4 regions of the Rothia uropygioeca genome follow, and region 3 is predicted to be linked to each of the others. Evidence: riboswitches for the same ligand, from Rfam matches in the RefSeq annotation. Region 3 holds a riboswitch; each other region holds the start of a gene.
The links. A riboswitch is a leader RNA that binds a small molecule or an ion and turns the genes downstream of it on or off. The one in region 3 is predicted to bind S-adenosylmethionine.
Positions count from the first base shown of each region.

Region 1: it holds a riboswitch for S-adenosylmethionine, as region 3 does, so the genes downstream of both, EWR20_RS09235 (cobalamin-independent methionine synthase II family protein) here and metE (5-methyltetrahydropteroyltriglutamate--homocysteine S-methyltransferase) in region 3, are expected to answer to the same signal.
Region 2: it holds a riboswitch for S-adenosylmethionine, as region 3 does, so the genes downstream of both, EWR20_RS00900 (O-acetylhomoserine aminocarboxypropyltransferase/cysteine synthase family protein) here and metE (5-methyltetrahydropteroyltriglutamate--homocysteine S-methyltransferase) in region 3, are expected to answer to the same signal.
Region 4: it holds a riboswitch for S-adenosylmethionine, as region 3 does, so the genes downstream of both, EWR20_RS10660 (bifunctional o-acetylhomoserine/o-acetylserine sulfhydrylase) here and metE (5-methyltetrahydropteroyltriglutamate--homocysteine S-methyltransferase) in region 3, are expected to answer to the same signal.

Region 1 covers NZ_NOIR01000003.1:254,062-256,258, reverse strand. The annotation lists gene EWR20_RS09240 (amino acid permease) at 1-913, opposite strand, end outside; SAM riboswitch class I at 1,220-1,315, shown strand; gene EWR20_RS09235 (cobalamin-independent methionine synthase II family protein) at 1,320-2,197, shown strand, end outside.
Region 2 covers NZ_NOIR01000001.1:202,020-204,216, forward strand. The annotation lists gene EWR20_RS00895 (dipeptide ABC transporter ATP-binding protein) at 1-751, shown strand, start outside; SAM riboswitch class IV at 928-1,045, shown strand; gene EWR20_RS00900 (O-acetylhomoserine aminocarboxypropyltransferase/cysteine synthase family protein) at 1,086-2,197, shown strand, end outside.
Region 3 covers NZ_NOIR01000003.1:356,626-358,822, reverse strand. The annotation lists gene metE (5-methyltetrahydropteroyltriglutamate--homocysteine S-methyltransferase) at 1-994, opposite strand, end outside; SAM riboswitch class I at 1,116-1,228, opposite strand; gene EWR20_RS09685 (hypothetical protein) at 1,954-2,197, shown strand, end outside.
Region 4 covers NZ_NOIR01000004.1:132,496-134,692, forward strand. The annotation lists gene EWR20_RS10660 (bifunctional o-acetylhomoserine/o-acetylserine sulfhydrylase) at 1-1,148, opposite strand, end outside; SAM riboswitch class IV at 1,280-1,394, opposite strand; gene EWR20_RS10665 (amino acid permease) at 1,625-2,197, shown strand, end outside.

The DNA.
Region 1 (2,197 bases), 100 kb from region 3:
CGGCCCCCACGTTGATCGATGAGAAGAACGTGACAAAGGGGGATTCGTCTTCGCTGAACGCCGTGTAGGGCAAAAGCAGGCACAACAAGAAAATCGCACCGACGTAGAAGATCGCGATACGAAGAATCACCGTGTTGATGGCTTTCGGGATCACCTTGGCGGCGTTGCGGGTCTCTCCGGAGGTGGTGCCGACCAACTCGATCGATGCATATGCGAAAACGACGCCCTGCATGATGACCATCGCCGGGAGGAACCCATTGGGGAAGAGCCCGCCGTTCTCCGAGATCAGCCCGAGTCCACGGGGGCTGCCTGTCGGTGTGCCGAAAATGACGAAAACAATCGCCAAAACCAGGAAGATGACAAGGGCGACGACCTTGATCAACGAGAACCAGAATTCCATCTCGCCGAAGACTTTGACCGAGATCAGGTTCATGATCACCACGACCACGATCACAAAGAGCGCGACGAACCACTGGGGTATTGCGTCGATGAACGAGCTGTACTGACCGAACCAGTGCACGTAAATCGCAATGGCCGTGGAGTCCACGATGGCCGTGGTTGCCCAATTGAGCCAGTACATCCACCCGGAGACGTAGGCGGCCTTCTCACCGTAGAACTCGCGCGTATAAGAAACGAAAGAGCCTGACGAAGGCCGGTGAACCACCAACTCGCCCAGCTGACGCAGGATCAGGTACGCGATGAGTCCACAGAGCGCGTAGTCCAAGAACAAGGACGGGCCGGCGCTGGCCAAGCGTCCTCCGGCACCGAGGAACAGACCGGTGCCGATCGCTCCTCCGATGGCGATCATTTGGAGCTGTCGAGGCCCCAAGCCTTGTTGAAGTCCGGCCTGTTCCTGCTCATAGGCCATTTCTTCCGGATATTTCGTTGCCTGCTGTTGAGGCGTTTGAGTCATAGGTTCCTCTAGATTTCGTGACACCGCGGGGCCGACGGTTCGCCTGTGCGAGGCGGGCAAGCCAGAGGAAAAGCGCGCGGCGTCGGTGTTGCATCAACTGGTCACTCGCCAGTCACGACCACCCTGTTGTGGTCACGACTACAGGCTGTAGTGATCTGCATCGGCAAAAGACGCATTCGACACGATAACCCCAAGTGTCACAATCACGTAACAGGCACCACACACGAAATACCGTGTCACAAGCCGTGACTGGCTCGTCTGCGTTGGAATCCCGGGCTCATCCCGGGAAAAGTGGGCCAAGGAATAGGACCATCCCGAGCGGCCGAGAGACTTGGCTCGACGACGCCGCAGCAACCCACGAGGCCCGACCCTCGTCGGTGCTAACGCCAAGACCGATGGAGGAAACATGCTGAACAGTTCCGACCGCATCCGCACGACCCACGTGGGTTCGCTGCCCCGCACGGACGAGCTCATCCAAGCCAACGTACAACGCGGCAAGGGTGAGATTTCCGAACCCGATTTCCAACGCGTACTGACCGATTCGGTCCACGAGATCGTGGGGAAACAAGTCGAGTGGGGAATCGACGTCGTCAACGACGGCGAATACGGTCACGCGATGGCCAGTGACGTGGACTACGGCGCGTGGTGGCACTACTCCTTCGCCCGGACCGGTGGCCTCGAAACTGTCGGTGACACCTCGTTCCGGGAAATCCTCAAGACCCCGGGAAACGGACGCTACAACAGCTTTGCCGTCCGCCGGGATTGGAACCGGTTCGCAGACTTCTATGAGTCATTGGACCTGGGCAACGACCCTGATGCCGAGTTCCCGATCGCGACCGGGCCGCTGACCTACAAAGGCCAGGACGCCGTCGCCGCGGACATCAACAACCTGCGAAATGCCGTGACTCAACAGGGCGCATCCGAGGCGTTCATCGCCTCGCTCTCCCCCGGCTCGGCCTCACGCATCGGAAATCATCACTACGCGACCGACGAAGAGTTCATCTACGCCTGGGCGGATGTTCTCCATGAGGAATACAAGGCCATCACGGACGCGGGATTCATCGTCCAGCTCGACGATCCCTCGATCGCCGAAGCATGGGACCAGTTGGTTCCGGAACCGACGATCGAGGAGTATCTCCGGTTCAATCAGCTCGCCATTGAGGCCGCGAACTATGCCCTGCGGGGAATACCTGAAGAACAAATCCGATTCCACCTGTGTTGGGGCTCGTGGCACGGGCCCCACACGACCGACATCGAGATCCAGCACCTCATCGACTCGCTCTT
Region 2 (2,197 bases), on a different contig from region 3:
AGCGAGGAAGGTCCAGGCTGTGGCCGATCTCGACCTGGAGCTCGAACCGGGGCGAACACTCGGGATCGTCGGGGAATCGGGATCCGGAAAATCGACGACGGCCCGGATCCTGCTCGGTCTGGAATCGTATGACGCCGGCCGGTTGGAGATATTCGGTCGGCCGTTCGATGGCACGAAGCGCAACATCCGAGAGCTCTCGACGCGCGCCCGGTTCGTTCACCAGGACCCCAGCGCATCGCTCGACCCCCGGTATTCCGTGGCCGCGTCGATCGGGGAGCCCCTGCGGGGATTCCGTATCGGCACACGTGCACAGCGCGAACGACGAATCAACGAGCTCCTCGATCTCGTGGCCCTGCCTCGGGAATTGGCCAGTCGTCGGCCGGTAGAACTGTCCGGAGGGCAACGCCAACGTGTTTCCATAGCTCGGGCACTCGCTGTTGACCCCGAACTGGTGATTCTGGACGAACCGGTCTCGGCACTGGACGTTTCGGTTCAAGCCCAGATTCTTGACCTACTTGCCGATCTCCAGGATCGTCTGGGGCTCTCCTACGTGTTCATCAGTCACGATCTGGCGGTGATCCGACAGATCTCCGACGACGTGCTGGTTATGGCTCATGGCCGGGTGATCGAGTCGGGCCCCGCGGCGCAGGTCTTCGAGAATCCGCGCGAGGAGGCGACGCGGACCCTGATCAAGGCCGTTCCGGGATCTCGTTACGCTACCGATGTGTTCGGCCCCGCGCTGAGCGCCTAGACCTGAACTCGGTCCGCACGCGAACGGATTCCACGGAGTCCGCACTGATCATACGGGAGTCTCGCCAGGTCATATGACGTTTCCCGGCAGGTGGATTACCTTCATATGACGATCTGTCTGAACCGTGCGTCATGTCCTTTCGAGGTTGGTGGGAAGGCTGTAGGTTTCTGAATCAGGATCACGAGTACCGGTTGTGAAGCTCTGGCTGGCCGGTCGGCAACCCTTTCCGCTGTGATGGGGTGCCCCAGATGAAGATCCGGTCGGGAGCATACCGCTCCCCGGCAAGCACGGCGTTACGAGGCGAACTCGGCGCCCCGCCTTCGAGGGGATCACGATGTCAGCTGATAACAACCCGGCACCCGGAATCGGTACGGTGCAAGTGCACGGGGGTACGGCCAATCCGCCGGCTGCCCGACCTGTGCATCCGCCTTTGTACCTGACGGCCTCTTACGAATTCGAGACGTTGCGCGACGCACGTGAATGCTTCGGCCAGAGAGAACCCGGATTCACGTACTCACGCACCGGCAGTCCTACGGTGGGTTTGCTCGAGCGTCGGCTCGCGGAACTCGAAGGGGGCGTCGGTGCCGTCGCCACCGCTTCCGGCCAAGCGGCAACAACGCTCACCCTTCTTGCCCTGGCCGGTCGATCAGGTCAGAGCGAGGACGGCGAGCCCCACCCGGAGATCCCCGCCGGCCATGTGGTGGCATCCAACCGAATTTACGGTGGCACTGCCGATTTGCTCAACGACACTCTCGCCGAGGCGGGCATCGAGGTCACGTGGGTCAACCCGCATCGACCCGAGGAATGGGAAAATGCCGTCACGGCGCGCACTCGCGCGTTCGTCGTGGAGTCCATCGGAAACCCGCATGCTGACCTTCCCGATATCCCCGCGCTCGCGGACATTGCGCATACCGCGGGCGCCGCCCTGATCGTCGACAACACTCTCGCGACGCCATATCTCCTGCAGCCCGGGAAATTGGGTGCCGACGTCGTAGTCCATTCCGTCACGAAATACCTGACCGGAAATGGAACGGCGCTTGCGGGAATCATCGTCGACACCGGCCGGCTGACCCCGAGCGAGGACGCCATCCGATGGCCGCAGCTTACGGCTCCGCGGAGGAGATTCGGGAACAGATCCCTGGTCGAGGGGCACGGCGATCACGGAGCGTTCCTCCACCTCGTTCGCGCACAATTGCTCAACGACTTGGGCCCGAGCCTGGCTCCGTGGAATGCGCAACAAGCCCTTGAAGGCATCGAGACCCTCGACATCCGGGTTGAGCGCCATTGCCGTGTGGCCGAGGAGATCGCGCGTCGACTGGCGACTCATCCTCGCGTGTGCCGTGTCCGGCATCCGAGCCTTCCTGGGTCGCCGGATGCGGCCATCGCCGAACGAGACTTTCCGCGCGGCACCGGAGCGGTCTTGTCCTTCGACATCGCGGGCAACAC
Region 3 (2,197 bases):
GGATGGTTGCCGGGGGAAAAGCCCTGTCCTTGGGTGAGGTGCTGTGGAGGACGTTGTTAGGGTTCGTCACGATGATCTCCTGATCGTTGAGAGGCGAGATGGGTTGATTCGAAGGGGCAGTATTGCCGCGCAGACCGAGTCGATCCACGAGTTCGAGCGCCGCCTGGTGTTCGTTGAAGGTATAGATGTGCAGTCCTGGGGCCCCTGCGGCAAGGGCCTGGCGAGCGAAGTCCTCCGCCGAGTCCACTCCGACGGCCAGGCGTTCTGCGAACGTCTCGGCGGTTTCGAGCCTGTGTGCGAGACCTGCATTCGGCTCGATCCCTGCGAGTCCGCACACCCGCAGATACCTCCGCAGGCTTGTCACGGGCAGAATTCCGGGGATCAGAGGCAATTCGACGGCATTGGCGCGGGCCCGCTCGGCGAGACGAGCGTAATCGGAAGGGTCCGGATAGACCTGAGTGATGGCGAAATCCGCTCCCGCCCGTTGCTTGGCCAGCAGGACCTCGGTGTCGTGGTGGATGCTCGAGGATTCTGGGTGACGGACCGGATAGGCCGCCACGCCCACGGCCAGACGTCCGGCACACAATTTGGCCGATCCCCTCGACTCGACGCCACGGATCAGTTCCACCAGGTGTCGAGCGAAGGGAAGTTCGCCCTGCTTGAGGGCGTAGTTCTCAGGTCGATCGCCCCTCAGAGCCAGGAGGCCGCGCACGCCAAGCCGGATGATCTCATCGACCAGTTCTTCGAGCTCGGAAGCTATCTGTCCGGTCGAGACGATGTGGGCCAATGGTTTCAGCTCCGTTTCCTCGACGAGGTGTCGTAGCAAGTCCAGGCTTTGGCGCCTCCTCTCGCCATCCACGGCGGCGGTCACGGAAACGTAATCAGGGCGAGTGGGTTCGATCTCGGCGATAGTGGTTTCCAATGCCTGTCGGCTCATCCTGCTGCGAGGCGGATAGAGCTCGAAGGACAACGCTGGCCTGTCATCAGGGTTCACGCCGGGTCTCCTTTCGGTACACCCGACGGAGAGCGGAGCCTCCTCGTCCGCCGACGCAACCGACCCGGTCCAGTGGGACCGTGCCGGAGTTGCGCCGACGACGTCCGGAGACGGCCGATACACTCCATCGGTCCTGGCGGGAGCACCTTTCCTCGGGACCGAGATGTTCGGGTTTCCGTGAGGAGGTTGCTGCGGCGTCGACGAGCCAGGTCTCTCGGCCGCTCTGGATAGATACGCAAGTATTCAATCCGCCTCAGCGCAGGCCCGCAAGAGATGAGAGAGTTTGACGCCGCATTTCGCGCATTGAGCGCACCCACACGCTTGACGCAACGTCGACGTCATATGACGTGGCCGCAATGAATCGTGACATCGAAGTTCATGAAAGCGGCCGACCCCGCCATCCGGTATGGGCGGGAGAAGCCGGAGTCGGAACGTTGTCAGACGGAACGAGCGTTCACGAATGACTGTTCCCGGCCGTGAAACTTTGATCGTTCACGGTCTTGTCGACAGTTCGTATCGCTTGTGTTCTTTTCGATTTCCCCTGCCGGACCGGATACTTCTCCAGGTATTCGAGAACGGTCGTTCGCGACAACAAGCTATTGCACAATATTTGATACAAGGATTCACTATTGCGCCAAGACCATTGGTGTCCTGTTCCAAGAAGCGGACCGATGTGGCCGGGGTAGAGGTCGCACATAGCGCGGAAGCCCCCTCCCGTCGGGGCGTCATCAGGACGACGTGGCCCGATATACCGAGTGGGATTTTCTCCGCGGTTGGAGCATGCAAGATACCTAGAAGAAAAATGCAGTAATCTCTCGACCGTTTTTGGTTTTGTCGGATACGAATTGTTAAAGCCCAATGCCTTCGGTATTATCCCGAACTTGAGTCACCCTATTGTGGTGAACGACAAATTCATGTTTGGATAGTGACGTCAGATCAAACACCCGCGAGAGGAAATAATGACCGAGAACCACGACTCCCCGGCAGGCAACCAGCCTCCTCAGTACGGCGGCTCCCCCGAGGGCGGCCAGCCGCGGTACCAGGGTGGAGACACGGGTTACGGACAGGGAAACGGACCCGTTCAAAACCAGAGCGGGGCACTTGTCGCCCCCAAGCCCGTCAAGACGGGGGCGCTCTTGGTGTACATCTCTGCTGCCATAACCATCATCGGTTTGATCATTTCCCCATTCGTTCTCATGGGCA
Region 4 (2,197 bases), on a different contig from region 3:
ACGAGGGAGTCCACAAAGGCCTGTGCCGGTTCGGAGCCGCCTTCGAGTTCGAATCCGACGATCGCGCCCACCCCGTTCGGAGCGTATTTCTTCCCTCGCTCGTACCATTGCGACGATTCGAGCCCCGCATAGTGCACTCGGGTGACTTCGGGACGCGCTTCGAGCCACCGAGAGACCTTTAGCGCGTTGTCGACATGGCGTTCCACGCGGAGGGACAGGGTCTCCAGGCCGACGGAAATATTGAAGGCGTTGGTCGGTGAGATCGACGAACCGAGGTCGCGCAGAAGCGTGACACGAGCACGCAGGATGTAGGAGAGATTGACTCCGAAGACCCCGTTTGGCCCCAAGTCCTCGGCGAACACCAAGCCGTGATAGCTCGGATCCGGCGTATTGAATTGCGGGTATCGCTCCGGGTACTTCGAGTAGTCGAATCGACCGGAGTCCACGATCACTCCGCCCATGCTGTTGCCGTGGCCGCCGAGGTACTTGGTTGCGGAGTGCACGACGACGTCGGCACCCCACTCGAAGGGGCGCACCAGGTATGGGGTGGGAACCGTGTTGTCCACGATCAGCGGTACCCCGACCTCGTGGGCAAGGTTCGCGAGAGTTTCGATGTCGAAGACGTCACTGCGAGGATTCGGAACGGTTTCCCCGTAGAAGGCTTTGGTATTCGGTTTGACCGCCGCGCGCCAGGCCTCGGGATCGTCGAAATCTTCCACGAAGGTCGTTTCGATACCGTATGCACCCAAGGTGTGCTTGAGGAGATTGTACGTGCCGCCATAGAGGCTCGGGCTGGCGACGATGTGGTCACCGGCCTGCGCCGTATTGAGGATCGCGATCGTGATGGCCGCTTGCCCTGAAGCCACGAGGAGCGCTCCGACGCCTCCTTCGAGGGCAGCAATGCGATTCTCGACGACCTCCTGGGTCGGATTCGTCAGGCGTGAATAGATGGGACCGAGTTCTTTGAGCCCGAAGCGGTTTGCGGCCTGTTCGGCGTTGTCGAACACAAACGATGTGGTCTGATAGATCGGAAGAGCCCGTGCACCGGTTGCAGAATCGGGCTCTTGGCCCGCGTGAATCTGTTGTGTCTCGAACTTCCATCCCTGCGGGCTGGAAGGAGTCGGAAGGCTGTGAGAGGCCGTGGTCATATTCTGCTCCTGTTGAATCAAGGGCATGGAGCGACCGATCGTCTCGCAAAAGCGAGCACCCGGGTCGACCCGGAACCCTCTGGTTCACCGGGGAATACGAGTCTCACTCTTCGTGACGACCGGGCACACCGCGCCCGCGCTTGTGATCGCGTTGTTCGCGATCACCAGGTCCTCACCCAGGGCACCCCACCGCGGTTGGAGGGTTGCCGGCCAGCAAGCTGGGGCTTGTCACTGGCTCTCTTGACCCATATCCAGGTTTTCCTACGGCCGACCGACACGTCAAGTAGGAGACGGAAACTACGCTTACATGAAACGCCGTGACATTTATGACGCGGAGTGGGCCATTGCGTAATCTGGCTCATGGCCCGCTCCGCCAGGACGGGGCGCATGCATCGTCGAGCTCTCGAAGGACTGCCTTGAATCAGGAACAGGACCCCTCAGATCAAGTTACCGAAACTTCGCGCGCGGACGACGTCGTGCTCGGCGGGGAATCTGCGCTCAAACGCGGGCTGACTCTGCGACATATCCGGTTCATTGCGTTGGGTTCGGCTATAGGAACCGGGCTGTTTCTCGGCTCCGCGGACGCGATACAGTTCGCGGGCCCGTCGGTCCTGTTGGCTTACATCGTCGGTGGCGCCGCGGTATTTATGGTCATGCGTGCCATGGGAGAGATGGCCATGGTCCACCCCGTTCCGGGTTCCTTTTCGGAATACGCGACTGAATACCTTGGCCGGTGGGCCGGATTCGTCACCGGGTGGAGCTTCGCATTCGAAATGGCCCTGGTTGCGGTCGCGGATGTCACGGCGTTCTCCTTGTACATGCGGTTCTGGTTCCCGGACACGCCCAGCTGGATCTGGATCGTCTCGGTCGTCGCGATCATCATGGCCATCAACCTGACCAAGGTGAAGGTTTATGGGGAAGTCGAGTTCTGGCTGACGCTGATCAAGGTGGGCGCCATCGTTGCGATGATCGTGGGTGGGCTCGCGCTGATTGTCTTCGGCATCCAGCTCCACCAGGAAGTCGAGCCGTCCGTGACCAATCTCTGGGAG